3 regions of the Rhizobium sp. AN68 genome follow, and region 1 is predicted to be linked to each of the others. Evidence: riboswitches for the same ligand, from Rfam matches in the RefSeq annotation. Region 1 holds a riboswitch; each other region holds the start of a gene.
What was found. Region 1 has a riboswitch for thiamine pyrophosphate ahead of RBH71_RS05610 (ABC transporter permease). Riboswitches for the same ligand answer to the same signal wherever they lie in the genome.

Region 1 (3,274 bases):
CGCGTCACTGATGCCCTGGGAGGGGCTGACTTCGAAATACAGGCCCGGGGAAGCGCAGCTCTGCATGCGTGAGCCGATTTCCGCCTGAAAGGGCTTGATCCAGCTATTATACCAGTCATTCGTCGGCAGCGGCAGATAGGTGGTATAAAGCACCGCGATACGAAAACCCTTTTCCTTCAGTTTCGTACAGTCTTTGATGTCGATCGGCTCCTGACAGCGGCCTCCCGTCAGTTTTTTCGTACAGGAGGACGGCTTGTAACTGTCGCCCACCCCGTCTGAAACAAAGAAAATAACCTTATCCGGGTTCGCCGAGCTTGCGCCCGTGCCCGAACTGCCGACCTTATCTCCAATCTGGATCAGTGCCCGGTCGAAATCTGTTTGCTGGTCGTTGTTGTATCCCTGATAGGGGATTGACATAAGGTTGATTTCACCAGCTTTTTTCTTTGCTGCGTCCAGATCCGATGTCAGCGAAACGACCTCAAGCAGCTTGGTATCTTCCGCCCGTTCCCCGAAGGTATAGACGGCCATGCGATATTGATTGCTGCTTTTGCGCGTGGACTTTGCCGTGTCCATCAGGCTGGCGGTTGCCTTGGCAACCACGTCGATACGCGTCGTAACCCCGAGTTTCTTGGCCTTGAAGTAATAGCTGTTCGGGTCTGCCACGCCGTCCTTCACGATGTGGCAGGCAAAAGCGCATTTATCGCCAGTGTTCGCAACCAGGGTGGCAACATCCGTGGGTGTCGCGCCCACTCCCATGGAGGGCGTATTATCAAGCAGAAGATAGAAATCGCTGAAGGTTTCCGTTTCGTATTTGGCCGTGGCCGTGCCGGCAACCGAAACGAAATCCTTCCCCAGAAGCCCTGAGAGGGTCGTGCTGACCGACGCCTTGAAGCTGACGGACGACTCGACCACATTGCCGTGCTTGATCACCGAGACATCGACAGAGGTAATGGTGTAGTCCGCGTCGCCGCGCTGATTGCCATCGAAGAATGCCCGGGCTTCTTCATTGCCGACGGGAATGACACCGTCCCCCGACATCTTCTTTGCCGCCTGAACACTTGCGGACATATCGGCGACTGCCGCCAGAGCCGCGGAATCCGCCGCCTGCTGCAGATCGGCTTTGACCGACATGCCGCGCGTAATATCGAGCGCCACACCGGCAGCCCCGCACAGAGGCACCATGAGCAGCGCGGTCAGAATGCCAAAATTTCCAGATTTCTCTCGCCAGAAGTTTTTCAAGTTCGCCCCCAACCAATCTGGGAGCTGAAGCTAATACAGCGGAATTGAAAAGCGGTTTCAATAAATAACTAATTTTTGATAAACTTAATATAATCGACAACTAATATGTTCGCGGCAAATTCGCCAATATTCTCGTTAACTTTCAACGTTGACATTACTTCAAAACCCTCCTAGCAAAACAGTCTCTTCCGAGGGGAGCACCTGACGGTGCTGAGATGGCGATGAGCCGGACCCTTGAACCTGATCCGGGTCATGCCGGCGTAGGAACGGAAACTGTAGCGCGTTTGCGGTACTGCCCTTTCTCTTCTCCGCTTTGCCCGGATCTCCGTGATCGCCACAGCTGGAGACCGAACGATGATGATGAAACATCCTTCCCTTCGTATACGGTACGGCTGCGTCTGAGCCCCGGCCGATGCGTGCCTCCCATGCGCTGAAGGGCGTCGTTCTTATTCTGATTGTCTGGCAGCTGGGCATCTGGCTGCTTGCACCGCCCCGCTACATCCTGCCCTCGCCGGCCGATGTTGCCGCAGCACTCCTGCGCCAGCCAGCCTTCCTGTTCGGACAGGCCATGGTGACATCAGGTGAAATGGCTGTCGGGCTTGCGGCTGGCATTGCCGCCGGCATTCTCGTTGCCTTTACGATTGCCGCCGTCCCGCGTTTTGGCCGCCTCGTCTGGCCCATGGTTCTCGTGTTGCAGGCATTTCCGGTCTTCGTGCTGGCCCCCATTCTCGTACTCTGGTTCGGTTTCGGCATGGCCTCGAAAGTTGTCATGACGGCGATCATCATCTTTTTCCCCGTCGCTTCAGCCTTCACCGACGGCCTCAATCGCACGGATCGGACAATCCTCGATGCCGCCTCGCTGACAGAGGCGAGCCACTGGCAAATCCTCACCCGGCTGCGTGTGCCGCTGGCGCTTCCCTCACTCATTTCCGGGCTGAGGGTCGCAGCTCCGCTCGCCCCGCTCGGCGCGGTCATTGGCGAATGGGTGGGCGCCTCCGCCGGGCTCGGTTTTGTCATGATCCAGTCCAATGCCCGCATGCAGACCGACACAATGTTCGCCGCCATGACCATTCTCGCCCTCATGGCGGTGCTGCTGCGGCTTGTCGTCGACCGGGCAACGGCCAACCTCGCCCCCTGGGCCAAAGAAACAGACCATCTCATTCCTTTCAAACATTTGCGGAGACTTTCGGCACCATGAAACGAACTCTTCTTTCCCTCGTCGTCGCGGCAGCAAGCGTGCTTTCGCCTGTGCAATCGCAGGCGGCCGACAAGCTTACCGTGTTGCTGGAATGGTTCGTGAACCCGGACCATGCCCCGATGGTGATTGCCAAGGAACGCGGCCTTTTCGCCGATGCAGGGCTGGAGGTCGAGTTGATCCCGCCCGCAGACCCATCCGCCGTACCGCGTCTGGTCTCGGCAAAGCAGGCCGATATCGGTGTACACTACCAGCCGAACCTCTATCTCGACCACGATGCAGGGCTGCCGCTCGTCCGTTTCGGCACGCTGGTCGAAACGCCGCTGAACACCGTCACCGTTCTGGCCGACGGGCCGATCAAGAGCCTGAAGGACCTGAAAGGCAAGAAGGTCGGCTTCTCGGTTTCCGGTTTCGAGGATGCGATGCTGAAGCGCATGCTGGAGAAGGAGGGACTGACAAAGGACGATGTTGAACTGGTCAACGTCAATTTCTCACTCTCGCCATCCCTGATCGCCGGCAAGGTCGATGCCACGCTTGGCGGCTTCCGTAATTTCGAACTGACGCAGATGAAGCTTGAAGGCCACGAAGGCCGCTCGTTCTTCCCCGAGGAACATGGCGTGCCCGCCTATGACGAGCTCATCTTCGTCACCCATCGTGATCTCGTGAAAGATAGCCGCCTGCCGCGTTTTCTCTCGGCCGTTGAGCAGGCTGCTATTTTCATCACCAACCACCCGCAAGAATCCTGGCAGCTTTTCATCAAGGCCTATCCGAACCTTGACGACGGGCTGAACAAGCAGGCGTTTTTCGATACGCTGCCGCGTTTCGCCAAACGTCCAGCCG
Region 2 (3,274 bases), on a different contig from region 1:
CGTGACATAGCAGAGCATCGCCGTGCCAAACCAGCCGATCATCGCTGCCCCGATGCCGGAAGTGATGTGGTCGTAACCGGGGGCGATATCGGTCGTTAGCGGCCCAAGCGTATAAAAGGGCGCCTCACCGCAGGTCTTCAACTGCTTGTCCATGTTCTCCTTGATCTTGTGCATCGGCACATGGCCGGGGCCCTCGATCATGACCTGGCAATCCTTCGCCCATGCGATCTGTGTCAACTCACCGAGCGTCTCCAGCTCGGCAAATTGCGCGGCGTCGTTGGCGTCGGCAATCGAACCGGGCCGCAACCCGTCACCCAGCGAGAAGGAAACGTCATAGGCACGGCAGATATCGCAGATCTCGTCGAAATGCTCGTAGAGGAAGCTTTCCTTGTGATGATGCAGACACCACTTGGCCATAATCGACCCGCCGCGCGAGACGATACCGGTGACACGGTTGACGGTAAGCGGAATGTAATGCAGCCGAACACCGGCATGGATGGTGAAATAATCCACGCCTTGCTCCGCCTGTTCGATCAACGTATCGCGGAACACTTCCCAGTTCAGGTCCTCGGCAATGCCGTTGACCTTCTCCAGCGCCTGATAAAGCGGCACCGTGCCGATCGGTACCGGCGAATTGCGGATGATCCATTCGCGGATATTGTGGATGTTGCGCCCGGTCGAAAGGTCCATGACGGTATCGGCACCCCAGCGGATCGCCCAGACCATCTTCTCCACCTCTTCGGCCATGGAGGAGGTGACGGCGGAATTGCCGATATTGGCGTTGATCTTGACCAGAAAATTACGGCCGATGATCATCGGCTCAAGCTCGGGGTGATTGATGTTGGCCGGGATGATGGCGCGACCCGATGCGACTTCCTGACGGACGAACTCTGGCGTCACATAATCGGGTATCTGCGCACCGAAACTCTCGCCATCACGAGCCAGCTTCTCCTTCGCCGCTTCGCGCCCCAGATTTTCGCGAATGGCGATGAACTCCATTTCCGGCGTGATGATGCCTGCCCGCGCATAGGCAAGCTGCGTTACGGCTTTTCCTTCCGTGGCCCTCAGCGGCTGGTGGCGCACGGCAAATTCAGGCGTCAGGCGCTCGCCAGTGGCAAAGCCGTTATCCTCCGGTTTGACGTGCCGACCGTCATAAGCCGCGACATCGCCGCGCGCTACAACCCAGTCGTGACGCAGGCGCGGCAGACCCTTTTCGATCAGAACGTTATGCAATGGATCGGTATAGGGGCCTGAGGAATCATAGACCGTGACCGGCGGTTCTCCCGCCGTCGGGTGGACGGCGATTTCGCGCATCGGCACGCGAATATGCGGATGCAAAATTCCGGTTTTGTGGATTTTCGTGGAGGCGGGATGCGGCCCGGTTGTGACGACAAGCGGGATATTCTTGGCAACGATATTCATCATGAGGCTCCAAAGTTTGACAGTGGAGACCCAGTTCGAGCCGGAATGATGGAAAATACCGACGCGTCGGCAGCGCAAGTTACACGCAATCCGACCTTCGGTCTTTGCACCGTCCCTACGCCAGTATGAACTGGATCAGGTTCAACGGGTCACTGCGCATAAAAGCAGAATCTCAGCCCCTTGACGGGACACCCCTGGTGAATGGACACAAGAGAAAACACCGCCCGACATTTGTCAAGGGTGCTGCTGATGGCTGGCAAAGGTGGACGAACAACAAAAGCGCCGTTAGTGGTAATTAACCTAACGGTTTAGGCGAATATTATCGTTTTCAAATTAACGATAAGCACAAACCATCCTGATGTTAAATTCATGGGAGATAAGTCGGAATGAATGCGACTATTCGTGAAATACTGGCAAAATTCGGCCAGCTTCCTACCCCCGTCGATACGATTGAAAACGAAGCAGATCTTTATGCAGCAGGTCTTTCTTCCTTTGCCTCGGTGCAATTGATGCTGGGTATCGAGGAAGCTTTCGATATCGAATTCCCCGACAACCTCTTGAACCGCAAGTCCTTTGCCAGCATCAAGGCCATTGAAGACACCGTTAAGCTCATTCTGGATGGTAAAGAGGCAGCCTGATGAATGTGACCGTTGCGCCGCAGGATGAAACGCTGTCCGCGCGCGCAAGCCGCGTCGCAGCAATTGCCGCCAAACACGCGGACGAGGTGGACGTCACCGGTCGCTTCCCGGAGGAAGCCGTCAACGCGCTGAGACAAGAGCGCCTTCTCGGCATTCAGGTCCCGTCCTCTCTTGGTGGCGAAGGCGCATCCATACAGCAAATCGCCGATATCTGCGCCCGGCTTGGCCAGGCCTGTTCGGCAACCGCGATGATTTTCGCCATGCACCACATCAAGGCATCGAGCCTTGTGGAACACGGCGAGACAAGCCCATGGCATGCGGGTTTCATGAGCCGCATTGCAAGCGAACAGCTTCTGCTCGCCTCGGCCACGACCGAAGGCGGAATCGGCGGCAATCTGCGCAATTCCATCTGCGCGATTGAGGTCGAAGGAGAGATCTGCCGGCTGGAGAAGGACGCCACCGTCATTTCCTACGGCAGCAATGCGGATGCCATCCTCATCACCTCGCGCGCCCACAAGGATGCCGCCCCGGCCGATCAGGTGATGACCGTCTTCCTGAAAGATCAGTACAAGCTCGAGAAGACCCACGTCTGGGACACACTCGGCATGCGCGGCACCTGTTCGGACGGTTTCCTGTTCCGCGGCGAGGCGCCGGCGGTGCAGATATTCCCAAAACCCTTTGCGGAAATCGCCGCGCAATCCATGCTTGCAAGCTCGCATCTTCTGTGGAGCGCCGTGTGGTATGGCATCGCGTCGGATGCGGTGCTGCGCGCGCAATCCTTCGTCAGGACGGCTGCACGCAAGTCGCCCGGTGTCACACCGCCAGGCGCTATCCACATTGCCGAAATTTCCACCAAATTGCAGGTGGTCAAATCCAACGTCATTGCGGGCGTAAAGGCTTACGAAGACACCAAGAGCGACCCGGACAAGCTGATGTCCATGGCGTTCGCGGTTGCCATGAACAATGTGAAGATCTGTTCTTCGGAAACCATTCTGGAGATCATCGACCAAGCGATGCTGGTCTGCGGCATCATGGGTTACAAGAACGGTACGCCCTACAGCCTTGGCCGACACCTTCGCGACGCGCATTCCGCGCGCCTGATGATTTCCAACGACCGTATTCTCGGCAATTCCGCCAATCTCCTGCTGGTTCACAAGCAGGACACCAGCCTCTTGGGATAAGACCATGGATATGCAAACATCGTTTCTCGATCG
Region 3 (3,274 bases), on a different contig from region 1:
GTGACTGCAATCTGCAAAACCGAAAGCGCGATTGCCCTTTGCGGATCGAAATCAAACCGCAGCGCCTGATAGATTGCGACCTCAAGTGTCGTCGCCGCCGGTCCACCGCCCAGCAGAAGCACTAGCGTGAAGCTGGTGGCGCACAGCATGAAGACAAGCCCGGCAATACCGGGAACAAGCCGCGAGACGGCCGGCCACTCGATGAAGCGGAAAACCGAAACCGGCCCCATGCCAAGACTTGCCGCCATCCGCCAATATTCGCCCGGAATCCGCTCCAGCCCGGCCAGCATCAGCCGCACCGCAAGCGGCAGATTGAAAAACACATGGGCGATGAGAATGCCGGAAAGGCCGTAAATACTGAAGGGCTGCTCCGCACCGGCAAAAACAAGGGCAGTATTCAAAACACCCTGCCTGCCCCAGATCGTGATGATGCCGAAGGCGCCGACGATGACCGGCAGCCCCATCGGCACAGCCATCAACCTGATAATCCAAATCCGCCCCGGAAAATCCTGTCTGCGGGAGAGCGCAAGCGCCACCGGCAGGCCGAGAACAATGGAAAGAACAGTGGACAACGTTGCCTGATAGAGCGTGAAGCGCAGGATGCGCAGCGTGTAGGCATCCACGATTCCGGTGGCGGATGTGCCGGCATCGAAAGACAGGAGTGCTGATACAGCAAGCGCCATGAACAGGAAAACGGCGGCAAACGCCGCCGTTCCGCCAATGATCGACCATCTGTAGTCGCGACGCAGCATCATGCGCGGGCGTGCCTCTTGCTCAGTTCATGCTCATGGCCGCAAGCCATTCGTCGATCCAGGCCTTGCGGTTCTTCGCCACCTCTTCCGGGTCCATCAGGAAGGTCTTCTGCGGTACGACGAGTTTGGAAAATGCCTCGGGCAGGGGCGTGGACGTTGCCGCGACCGGCATCATCCAGTTGTTTTCCGGAATGGCATCCTGAAATCCTGATGTGAGCGTGAAAGCGAGGAACTGCTTCGCCAGTTCTTTGTGCGGCGCGTTTTTGAGAAGGCCGGAAACCTCGATCTGGATGTAATGCCCCTCGGAAAAACCCGCGGCCTGATAGCGATCCGTCTTTTCCGAGACCATGTGATAGGCAGGCGACGTGGTGTAGGAGAGCACCATCGGCACCTCACCCTTGGTGAAAAGGCCATAGGATTCCGACCAGCCCGGCGTAACAGTGAGAATGCGCTTCCGGAGCTTCGCCCAGGCTTCCGGTGCCTTGTCGCCGTAAACGGACTTCACCCAGAGCAGCAGGCCAAGCCCCGGCGTGGAGGTGCGCGGGTCCTGAATGGCGATTTTCTGTGAAGGATCGCCGTCCACCAGATCCTTCAGGCTCGTCGGCGGATTTTTTATCGTCTGCGTGTCATAGACAACGGCGAAATGACCGTAGTCGTAAGGGACGAAAATGTCGTCCTTGTAACCGCCCGGCACCTTGGCCGCCGATGCATCGATACCGCTGATATCGAAGAGGCCGGTCTGTTTCGCTTCCGCGACCAGATTGGTGTCGAGACCAACAACGACATCCGCCTTCGACGCCGCCCCTTCAAGCTTCAGGCGGTTGAGCAGCGCCACGCCATCCGCCACACCGACGAAATTGACCGTGCAATCGCACACTTTCTCGAAGGCCTCTTTCACCTTGGGGCCGGGACCCCATTCGGAAACGAAGCTTTCATAGGTGTAGACGGTCAGTTCCTGTCTGTCCTGAGCAGTGGCAAGACCGGGCAGAAACAACGAAACGGCAACGAGGGAATTCAGGAAAAGACGACGGCGCACGGGTATCTCCTCAAAAAACGAAAAGGGAAATAGCCGCTTGCCTTAAGCCGTCTAATCCCTCCGCCGGTATGAACCGGATCAGGTTCTTCGGGTTGGCAAGCCTCTCAGCCTTTTGCACGCAAGCACAAAAGACACCCCGTTAGATCAAGATGATGATGTAGTCCCGCTGTCTCTGATTGGCAAGATGGCTGCCGTCAGGCCTGCTGCACCATGTGCACCAGTTCCCAGACATGGCCGTCGGGATCCTGAAAACTACCGGCATACATGAAACCGTGATCCTGAACCGGTTTCCAGCTGCTGCCACCCGAGGCGAGCGCCGTTTCGATCATCCGGTCGATTTCCTCACGGCTTCCCGCTGTGAGACAGGTCAGGACCTCGGTGCTGCGTGTGGCGTCGGCGATATCGCCATTGATGAAATCGCGAAAACGCTCCTCCTGAAGAAGCATCACGAAGATGTTCTCCTCAACGATCATGCAGAGCGTGCGGTCATCCGAATATTCCGGATTGAAGGTGAAACCGAGAGCCGTGAAGAAGCTTCTCGATGTCTCGATATTCTTGACCGGCAGATTGACGAAGATCATGCGCATTTTCTGAACTCCTCCGAACCCGCACAGGAAACGGCAATTCCGCCTCCCTGTCAAAGGTGGATGAGACCTCAGTCAAGAAATCGCGACCAAGTCACCCTTCAATTTCCTCGCGCAGCATCTCCAACTCCAGCCATTCCTCTTCCATGGCTTCGAGCTTTTCGCGCAGCTTCGTCATTTCCTGCGCCAGCGTATTGAAGGTAGCCGGGTCCTTGGTGAACAGATTGGGATCGGCCATACGCTGCTCACGCTTGGCGATTTCGCCCTGCGCCTTCTCCATTTCCTTTGGAAGGTTTTCGAGCGCAAATTTTTGCTTGAAGGAAAGCTTGCCCTTGGCCTTTGAGGGGTCCTGCGACGCGGAGGCGGAAGGGGCGGTCTTTGCCTTTTCCTGCTTCTCCGCCTTGCGCTTTTCTTCTGCGGCACCCTTGCGTTGCGCCATCATGTCCGAGTAGCCGCCGGCATATTCGATCCAGCGTCCATCCGGCTGGTCCGGATTGGCGGGCGCGATTGTGGAGGTGACGGTACGGTCGAGGAAATCGCGGTCGTGGCTGACGAGAATGACCGTGCCGGAAAAGCCCGCAACGATTTCCTGCAACAGATCGAGCGTTTCGATATCGAGATCGTTGGTCGGCTCGTCAAGGATCAGCAGGTTGGTAGGCCGCGCCAGAATGCGCGCAAGAATAAGACGGGCGCGCTCACCACCGGAGAGGTTGCGGATGGGCGTGCGGGCCTGTTCCGGCTGGAACAGGAAGTCCTTCATGTAACCCGTCACATGTTTCAACTCGCCATTGACCAGCAAATTGTCGCCGCGACCGTCGGTGAGGTAATGAGCGAGCGTATCGTTTGGATTGAGATCTTCACGCTTCTGGTCAAGCGTCGCGATTTCCAGATTGGTGCCGAGC

Region 2: it holds a riboswitch for thiamine pyrophosphate, as region 1 does, so the genes downstream of both, thiC (phosphomethylpyrimidine synthase ThiC) here and RBH71_RS05610 (ABC transporter permease) in region 1, are expected to answer to the same signal.
Region 3: it holds a riboswitch for thiamine pyrophosphate, as region 1 does, so the genes downstream of both, thiB (thiamine ABC transporter substrate binding subunit) here and RBH71_RS05610 (ABC transporter permease) in region 1, are expected to answer to the same signal.

The regions. Positions count from the first base shown of each region.
Region 1 covers NZ_JARWMI010000002.1:473,634-476,907, forward strand. The annotation lists gene RBH71_RS05605 (TadE/TadG family type IV pilus assembly protein) at 1-1,239, opposite strand, end outside; TPP riboswitch at 1,421-1,523, shown strand; gene RBH71_RS05610 (ABC transporter permease) at 1,652-2,437, shown strand; gene RBH71_RS05615 (ABC transporter substrate-binding protein) at 2,434-3,274, shown strand, end outside.
Region 2 covers NZ_JARWMI010000003.1:2,450,647-2,453,920, forward strand. The annotation lists gene thiC (phosphomethylpyrimidine synthase ThiC) at 1-1,422, opposite strand, end outside; TPP riboswitch at 1,517-1,628, opposite strand; gene RBH71_RS25000 (acyl carrier protein) at 1,809-2,060, shown strand; gene RBH71_RS25005 (acyl-CoA dehydrogenase family protein) at 2,060-3,241, shown strand; gene RBH71_RS25010 (amino acid--[acyl-carrier-protein] ligase) at 3,246-3,274, shown strand, end outside.
Region 3 covers NZ_JARWMI010000003.1:2,610,633-2,613,906, forward strand. The annotation lists gene thiP (thiamine/thiamine pyrophosphate ABC transporter permease ThiP) at 1-755, opposite strand, end outside; gene thiB (thiamine ABC transporter substrate binding subunit) at 775-1,788, opposite strand; TPP riboswitch at 1,827-1,937, opposite strand; gene RBH71_RS25720 (VOC family protein) at 1,983-2,375, opposite strand; gene RBH71_RS25725 (ABC-F family ATP-binding cassette domain-containing protein) at 2,467-3,274, opposite strand, start outside.